DNA from 2 places in the Endozoicomonas sp. genome. Region 1 is predicted to be linked to the other one. Evidence: predicted binding sites of a transcription regulator. Region 1 holds the regulator's gene; the other holds the start of a gene.
What was found. Region 1 encodes LexA, which represses DNA repair genes until DNA is damaged. Its sites were predicted from a motif close to TACTGTNTANNTANACAGTA; they were not measured.
Positions count from the first base shown of each region.

Region 1 (4,568 bases):
TGAGAGAAAGTTACTGAAATTACTTGGTAATGATATCTACTGGGTATTGATTAAGGCATGGAAAAATCAGTCTGTTCCAAAAGCCTTGTTCAACATTGTACGTACTTGCTGGTAGCGCTCAGAGTTTTCAAGAGAGTCCCAATCAGTGTATGACTCCGGCATTAGTTTATCTGGGCCAGCAGCTTGCAAACAAGAGTCGTCTACTTCATCAAGAACATCCCGAACACCCTGACGATTACAGATAATCAGAAGATCACAGCCAGCATCCAAAGCGGCTCTGGCTCTAGCAGGGTAACTGCCAGTTTTCGCTGCTCCTTCCATCGACAAGCAATCACTGATAATAACCCCTTCAAATGCGAGCTGGTTTCTTAACACGCCTTTCAGCCATTCTGGTGAATAACCAACCGGACGCTCGTCAATAGCGGGAAACAGGATATGGGCTGGCATTAATGCCTCAACTCCCTTTTGAATCATGACCTGAAATGGTTCCATGTCAGACTGCGAGATTTCATCAAGAGTGCGACTATCCAAGGGAAGAGTCACATGAGAATCAGCCTCTACATTTCCATGGCCTGGAAAGTGTTTAATAACCACTGACATCCCCGCTTCATGAACTCCATCAACCCATAATGAGGCCAGATGAATCACCTGCTCAGCCGAACGCCCAAAAGCGCGATCCCCAACAATAGACGTTTTGCCATGATCAATATCCAATACAGGCCCAAGGCAAAGATCTACCCCACAGGCCAGTAACTCACACGCCATCAGCCAGCCTGACTCATAAGCCATATGATACTGCTGATCCGGTGCAAATGAGCCGTATGCCTGTGCAGGAGGTAGACGGGTAAACCCTTCCTTGAAGCGTTGAACGCGCCCACCTTCCTGATCAACACAAATTAAAAGATCTTGCCGAACGTCTCGAATCGCGCTGACCAGTGCAATTAACTGTTCCCGACACTGATAGTTTCTGGAAAAAAGGACAATACCCGCAACACTGGGCAAGGAAAGCAGCTGGCTTTCTTCGGCAGTAAGCTGAAGCCCCTTTAGGTCTACCAAAAGCACACCACGGTTCAAGCCAGATTGCACAAATATATCCTCTGAAAACAAAAAATATGCATCAGCTAAGCTGTATATTGATCCTGGTACCAACATCTATACGGTCAAACAGATCAATAATATCTGCCCCATGCATTCTGATACACCCCCGAGAGCCAGGCTCTCCCATCACTGCAGTATCTGGTGAACCGTGGATATATATGTAGCGACGCATGGTATCAACATTTCCAAGCCGGTTATATCCGGGCTCAAGGCCACTGAGCCATAAAATCCTGGTTAATATCCAGTCCTTTCTTCCAGGATACTGCTTTCGAAGTTGCGGTGAATAAATCTCACCCGTAAAGCGGCGCCCAATAAATACTGAATTAACCGGCAGACCAGCACCAATTTTAGCTCGGATTACATGCAGTCCAAGAGGTGTTTGCCAACTTCCCTCCTGTTGGCCAGTGCCTTTGCTGGCCGTTGAAACAGAGTATGTGTGACTCTTGCCACTCTTCTCGTGAAGCACCATCTCCTGACTGGAAATATGAACGGTAAGAAGCATCGGTTTAAAACTCTTTCTTGTAGAAACGGCCTTTCAGGTATGAGCTCTAAGACCTGCAGCCATGAAAGGAACCATTTTCCTCATGATTTCTTCCAGCTCATAGTTAACCCCGTAATCACTTTCAGCAATTGCCCGCAGAGCATTTGCTCCTGACAGGGTAAAAACTGCAGATCCGAGAATAAAATAAACTCTCCAGAACAAATCCCCCATTGGCAAGTTAGGGCATGCTTTTACCAGCAATTGGAGGTAGGCTTGGAACACATCCCCGTATACCTCCCGTAAATATTTCTTCAAATGCCCCTGCCCCTGGGTGTAGGCCAACCCAATCAGCCTCATACAGACAGAAAGATCCTCTGGGCTTCTAGGCTCAACAACCATAATCTGATCTACCAGCAAATGAAGTATCTCTTCCAGGTCAATGGCATCGTTATTATCCTGATATTTAACAAGCGCTTTGGAAAGCTTGCTGACAAAAGGATCTAAAAAACGGGAAAAAACAGCCTGAATCAGAGCTTTTTTAGAACCAAAGTGATAATTAACAGCAGCAAGGTTAACACCTGCCTTGCTAGTAATTGAACGCAGGGAGGTCTCTGCAAACCCATGCTCAGCAAATAACTTCTCTGCAGCGTCCAGAATCCTGTCTACTGTCGCTGACTGTGACATGCCTGTGTAACCTCCATTGTAAACATTTGTTTAAAACTAACGTTAGCAAACTAAAACATCAAGTCTGATTAATAAGTTCTGGTAGTTGCAGCCAACAAAATACTGTATATAATTACATGTACTGTATAAAAACACAGATTCAGATATGTATAAATTGACTAAGCGCCAGACTGAGATCCTAGAACTGATCAGGTCTCATATCGAAGAAACCGGCTTCCCTCCAACCCGAGCGGAAATTGCGCAGACATTCGGTTTCAGGTCTCCCAATGCCGCCGAAGAGCACCTTAGAGCACTTGCTCGTAAAGGTGCGATAGAAATCACCCCTGGAGCATCAAGAGGCATACGAATACCTGGCACAGAATACGCTGGCCTTCCTATTGTAGGACAGGTTGCTGCAGGAAGCCCCATTCTTGCCCAGGAGCACATCGAAGATCACTTATCCATAAACCCTGAATTCTTTTCTCCAAAAGCTGACTTCATGCTACGTGTAAAAGGGATGAGCATGAAGGACATCGGCATTCTTGACGGCGACCTACTCGCAGTCCACAAAACATCAACAGCTTCCAATGGACAGATTGTGGTTGCCAGAATTGATGATGAGGTCACCGTTAAGCGTTTTGAACAAATTAAAAACAGAGTTTACCTCCACCCGGAAAATGAAGAATTCAAAACAATCGAAGTCGATCTCAGTCTTGATACTTTTGCTATCGAAGGGCTGAGCGTAGGGGTCATCAGGAACTGAAAAAGCCTGTCCCTGACGATTCCTGTTGTAGAGGACCTGACATGCAAGCACTCACCGCATCATTAAATCAGAGCAGCAACGACGCTATTCATGACAATGAACCTGCCAGCTTTATTGATGAACTCATCATCTCAGGACCACCTTGGCAGTCTGGACGTTTTTTGAAGTCAGTTCTCAGTGAACTCGCCAATGACCAGGATCAGCGCTGGCTCACTTTGATACTGTCAAGCGAACAAGCTAAAAACACTATAAACTGGCTAAAGGCTTCTGGTATCAGTAGACATCGCCTACAGGTCCTCAATCCCTCAGCACAATCTGATCCGCTTAAGCTCACCCGAAAAGCCCTTGCCGCAGGAACCAGTCATACAGTAGTAAGCTGGATTAACCAAATGGATAGCAGAGCACTGTCTGAATTAGAGTCTGCTGCACGTTCAGGTAGGTGCCAAGGCCTAGCCATCAGAAACAGGGGATAGGATTGATTCCAACAAATCAATGCAGAACACGATTTTCCGGAATATATTCTTCAGCCTCAGATTCAGTTTTTCTCCCTACTTCAGCTATGCAGGCATCCAGCATAGCTCTTGCAACCTCAACCTGTTCACCCTGGAGAAAGTCAAGCAATTCCTGAGAAAATGACATAGTCACCAATGGCTCAGCGTTTTCTTCATCGCTACGACGCAATACAATTTCGCCGGAAGGTAATTCAACAATTTCAAGAAATGACGCTGACATAATTAGTGACACCAGAATTTAATGGTTAGCGATAAAGCATTGTGCATGAGGCTTTGGCCGCTTTCAAGACAACAGGAGAGATCTAAATCTGGACAGTAATATACAGTAAAGAACTCATCTGCAGACTGCTTACCACTCGAGGCTGAAGTTTCGACTATAGGTTACCAGCTCTTTTAGAGAATCAAGCACGGAAAGAAAACCCTCCATCTGATCAAGCCGAACACTATTGATACTGAATAGAGGAATTTCATTGCAATCAAGACTCTTCCGCTGAATAGGCATCGAGCATTCCAGATGGTTCTTTAACAACGCTGACAACCATGAGTCTTGCTGCTCAAGACGCTCAATATACTGTAGCTCAGAAGAAACCTCACCCTTATAGTGGACACTATTCATAGCCTCATCCAATGAGGGAAGCTGGTTTACCGGCAAACGGTAATTCGTCATAATTTCAGCAATTAACGACCGATAAGCCTGAACCATGGCATTCAGGCAGGCCTCACGGAATGCGGGCTTGGCAAGATCATCTGCTTCCTCCCAGGCATCCAGCAACAATCGGGAGTGAAAGAGCATTTTATTGGTATATCCCTGCCAATTGTTTGTCATAACCAACTCCATCAATCATCCAGGCACAACTTAGCGCTGCCGGGCCAAAAATTAATAACAGCCATAATACAACAGGGCTTAATAGCCCTGTTTCATGAACCAAGAGTGTGAGATAGACCTAACTGGACTGGCGCTTTTTAGTCTGCTTTTCATTCCAGCTACCCTCATCATAGGTAGCACTCCAACCAGTTGCCTTACCATCCAGCTCTGACATAACATACTGCT
Region 1 covers NZ_OZ239981.1:1,617,771-1,622,338, reverse strand. The annotation lists gene nagZ (beta-N-acetylhexosaminidase) at 67-1,086, opposite strand; gene ACOCLE_RS07005 (L,D-transpeptidase family protein) at 1,118-1,600, opposite strand; gene ACOCLE_RS07000 (TetR/AcrR family transcriptional regulator) at 1,634-2,263, opposite strand; gene lexA (transcriptional repressor LexA) at 2,409-3,005, shown strand; gene ACOCLE_RS06990 (hypothetical protein) at 3,047-3,478, shown strand; gene ACOCLE_RS06985 (hypothetical protein) at 3,495-3,737, opposite strand; gene ACOCLE_RS06980 (DUF6586 family protein) at 3,867-4,343, opposite strand; gene topA (type I DNA topoisomerase) at 4,462-4,568, opposite strand, start outside.

Region 2 (4,568 bases), 2.0 Mb from region 1:
AACCCATCGTGTCTTCTGGAACCGTATTGCACTGGTAACCAGGACTGAAATCCATCGTTAATGCTACTTACCATAGTGACGACTATGGCTCGTTGCTTCGTTGTCTTTCAGTTCAGCTAACCGTATACGAGGTTAGAAGACTTGATCGGTATTAATCCCGCGTTGTGGCCAATCCAATCATCAGTCATTGATGATTGCTATGGTCTTACTTCTTATCATCCTTTACTTCTTCAAACTCAGCATCAACGGCGTCGTCTGCAGCGGAGTCGCCTTTGCTGCCTTCGCCACCTTCAGCCTGGGCTCCACCCTGTTGTTGCTGAGCTTCCGCATACATCTTCTGAGTCAGGCCAGCAGACGCTTCAGACAGAGCCTTGGTCTTGGCTTCGATCTCTTCTTTATCGTCACCTTTGGCGGCTACTTCCAGCTCTTCAACGGCTTTGTTGATAGCTGCTTTCTCTTCTTCAGTCGCCTTGTCGCCCGCTTCTTCAAGCATTTTGCGAGTAGCGTGTGCAAGGCCGTCGGCCTGGTTACGGGCAGCTGCCAGCTCTTCAAACTTCTTATCGTCTGCTGCGTTGGCTTCTGCATCCTTAACCATTTGATCGATTTCTTCGTCAGACAGACCAGAAGATGCCTTGATGACAATAGACTGTTCTTTGCCAGTTGCCTTGTCTTTTGCAGAAACATTCAGAATACCGTTGGCATCCAGGTCGAAGCTGACTTCGATCTGTGGCATACCACGCGGTGCTGGAGGAATGTCTGCCAGGTCAAAACGGCCCAGGGACTTGTTATGAGTAGCCTGCTTACGTTCACCCTGCAGAACGTGAATGGTTACTGCACCCTGGTTGTCATCAGCCGTAGAGAACACCTGAGACTTTTTGGTCGGGATGGTGGTGTTCTTTTCGATCAGCGGAGTCATGACACCGCCCATGGTTTCAATACCCAGGGTCAGCGGAGTTACGTCCAGCAGCAGAACGTCTTTAACGTCACCGGCCAGAACCGCTGCCTGAATGGAAGCACCCATGGCAACCGCTTCGTCAGGGTTAACGTCCTTGCGAGGCTCTTTACCAAAGAACTCGGCCACTTTCTGTTGAACCAGTGGCATACGGGTCTGACCACCCACCAGGATAACCTCGTCGATGTCAGACAGGTCGAGGTCAGAGTCTTTCACCGCGATACGACATGGCTCCAGGGAGCGGGCAACCAGGTCTTCTACCAGAGATTCCAGCTTGGCACGGCTGACTTTCACGTTCAGGTGCTTAGGACCGGTCGCATCGGCAGTGATGTAAGGCAGGTTGACGTCAGTCTGCTGAGTAGAAGACAGTTCAATCTTGGCTTTTTCAGCGGCTTCTTTCAGACGCTGCATGGCCAGTGGGTCACCTTTCAGATCGATGCCCTGGTCTTTCTTGAATTCGTCAGCAAGGTATTCGATCAGACGCAGGTCGAAGTCTTCACCACCCAGGAAGGTATCACCGTTGGTGGCCAGTACTTCAAACTGGTGCTCGCCGTCTACGTCTGCGATTTCGATGATGGATACGTCGAAGGTACCGCCACCCAGGTCATAAACCGCGATGGTCTGGTCGCCTTTCTTCTTGTCCATGCCGTAAGCCAGGGCAGCAGCCGTTGGCTCGTTAATAATACGCTTAACGTCCAGACCAGCAATACGGCCAGCGTCTTTGGTCGCCTGACGCTGAGAGTCGTTGAAGTAGGCAGGAACGGTGATAACGGCTTCTGTTACTGACTCACCCAGGTAGTCTTCAGCCGTTTTCTTCATCTTCTTGAGGATTTCAGCAGAGATCTGAGGTGGGGCTTTCTTGTCGCTCTTAACCTCAACCCAGGCGTCGCCATTGTCCGCTTCGATGATCTTGTACGGAACCATCTTGATGTCTTTCTGAACCACTTCGTCTTTGAAACGGCGGCCAATCAGACGCTTGATGGCAAACAGGGTGTTGTTAGGGTTGGTAACGGCCTGACGTTTTGCTGGCTGGCCTACCAGAATTTCACCATCGTCGGTGTAAGCGATGATGGAAGGTGTGGTACGTGCACCTTCAGCGTTTTCAATAACCTTTGCTTTTTCGCCATCCAGGATCGCCACACAGGAGTTGGTGGTGCCCAGATCAATACCAATGATTTTACCCATTTTGTCTTTCTCCATTGCTCTGAAGCCAGAGCGGAATTCTTTGAAATCAGTGATCGCTTCCCAGTGGTTTCAGCAGAGGCGGTGTCTGGTGAAACAGCGTCTATGTGGTGATTACCACGATCTTGGTTTGCTATATGGGAGCGGCATTTTCTTTTTCAAGGGGCTCTTTCAAGATTCTCGTCCTTGAAACAACCCGACAGTGAAATTTACTTAAGCTGCTTTGGAAACCACAACCATGGCAGGGCGGATAACTCGACCGTGCAGTGTGTAGCCCTTCTGGAAGACGTTCATCACGGTGTTTGGCTCCATGTCTGGGTTTGGCACCATGGAGATGGCCTGATGGAAATTCGGGTCGAACGGCTGACCTTCAGGGTTAACCTGCTCAACATTGAATTTTGCCAGGGCATCCAGCAGCTGTTTGTGGGTCAGGCGCATGCCTTCGAGCATGGTCTCATGCTGACCTTCACCCTGTTCTGCGCTCTCAATGCCTTTTTCCAGACTGTCGACCACAGGAATCAGTTCATTGACGAACTTCTCCAGTGCGAATTTGTGCGCTTTCTCGACGTCCTGCTCTGCGCGTCGCTTGGTGTTCATGGCTTCGGCATGGGCACGCAGAGTCTGATCCTTGGACTGAGCAAGCTGCTCTTCGAGTTCTTCAATACATCTGGCGGTATCGTCGATGGCCTGTTCTTCAATTTCCGGAGCTTCCTCCAGAATAGGGTCAACGACGGCTGCTTCAACATCTGCAGAGCTTTCAGCCTCAGTGGCTTCAGGCTTCTCGACCTGATCTTCTGCCTTGGTGTTTTCTACAGTCATTCCAACGTTTCTCCGGATTTCAATCCAGCCTGATATGCTGGCTGGAACGTGTCTTCGTGTTTTGAGCCGTGGCGCTTCTGTATGGCCCCAGGGCGAAAGTAAATATCAACTGATAGCCTAATATGGGGGTCATGGCAGCTTATTCAAGGGGAAATTTTCTTTACCAATTCGGGTTTTAAGTTTACTGTATAAATAAACAGTAACCCGATATTCAATTGGGATCGTGAGAGCTGCCATGCTGAACCAAATTTCCATCAGCAACTACGCCATCGTTGACCACCTGAACCTGGACATTAACCCCGGGATGACCGCCATTACCGGCGAAACCGGTGCCGGTAAATCCATTATGCTGGATGCACTTGGGCTGGCCCTAGGAGGCCGGGCTGACAGCGACTGTGTGCGGGATGGTGCTGACCGGGCCGATATCCGAGTCTGTTTTGACCTTCAGCGCATACCTGCCGCCAGAGAGTGGTTGCAGGAGCGGGATTACGATGGTGAGAGTGGCCGTAATGAATCACCCTCTACGGAATGTATTCTTCGTCGGGTTGTCACTCGCGAAGGTCGTTCCCGCGGTTATATCAATGGCATACCTGTCACGCTTTCCGAGTTGAAGGGGCTGGGGGAGTTGTTAATTGATATTCACAGTCAGCATGCCCACCAGTCACTCTTGAAAAAGAGCAATCACGCCGAGCTGCTGGATGAATTTGCCGGCTCGTTGGCACTCTCTCGAGAAGTTTCAGGCATCGCTGCGGATTATCGCCAGACCCGTGAACAGCTTCATGCATTATTATCGGACCAGCAGGACAGGGAAGAGCGGGTTCAACTGCTGAGCTATCAGTTGAATGAGCTGGAGCAGTTAAGCCTTCAGCCCGGTGAAGTTGAGCAATTGGAGCAGGAGCATCGCCAGCAGTCTCAGGCCGATGCAACCTTATCGGCTTGTCATCAGGTTACCCAGGTCTGTACCAGTGATGATGGTGATAACCTGCTGCAGCAGCTCTCTTTCTGTCTGCATCGCCTCAGTGAATTGCAGATTGAACATGCGGCCATCAATAACTCTCTGGATATGCTGTCATCTGCTCAGATCCAGGTAGAAGAAGCGGTTGGCGAGCTGAATCATTTTATTGATCACTTTGATGCCGATCCGGAAAGAGCCCGTGAAATTGAAGACCGGCTCAGTGCTATTTTTGATCTGGCCCGGAAGCATCGTGTCCAGCCAGAAGAGCTGCTGGAAAAACAGCAGCAGATCAGCGAAGAACTGGAAAAAGTTCAGTGTCATGACGAGCAGGTAGCCGGTCTGGAACTTTCCCTGGAACAGCTGCAGAAAAAACACAACCAGTTGGCAGAAAAACTGTCGGCCAAGCGCAGAGCTGCTGCGAGAAAACTGGAAAAGCAGGTGTCTGAACGGATCGCATTGTTGGGCATGCCCAAGGGTAAATTCTGCGTTGAGCTGACAGAAATTCCTGATCGTACCGTTGCTTCTCAGGGTTTTGAATCCATTGAGTTTCTGGTAACTACGAACCCGGGGCAGTCTCCGCGCCCTCTGGGAAAAGTGGCTTCCGGTGGTGAGCTTTCCCGTATCAGTCTGGCGATTCAGGTGATTATTGCGCAAACCGCG
Region 2 covers NZ_OZ239981.1:5,641,835-5,646,402, reverse strand. The annotation lists gene ACOCLE_RS24980 (hypothetical protein) at 1-74, opposite strand, end outside; gene dnaK (molecular chaperone DnaK) at 206-2,137, opposite strand; gene grpE (nucleotide exchange factor GrpE) at 2,348-2,953, opposite strand; gene recN (DNA repair protein RecN) at 3,189-4,568, shown strand, end outside.
Region 2: recN (DNA repair protein RecN) is a predicted target of LexA. The motif match lies at 3,136-3,155, and genes of this name have one in related genera.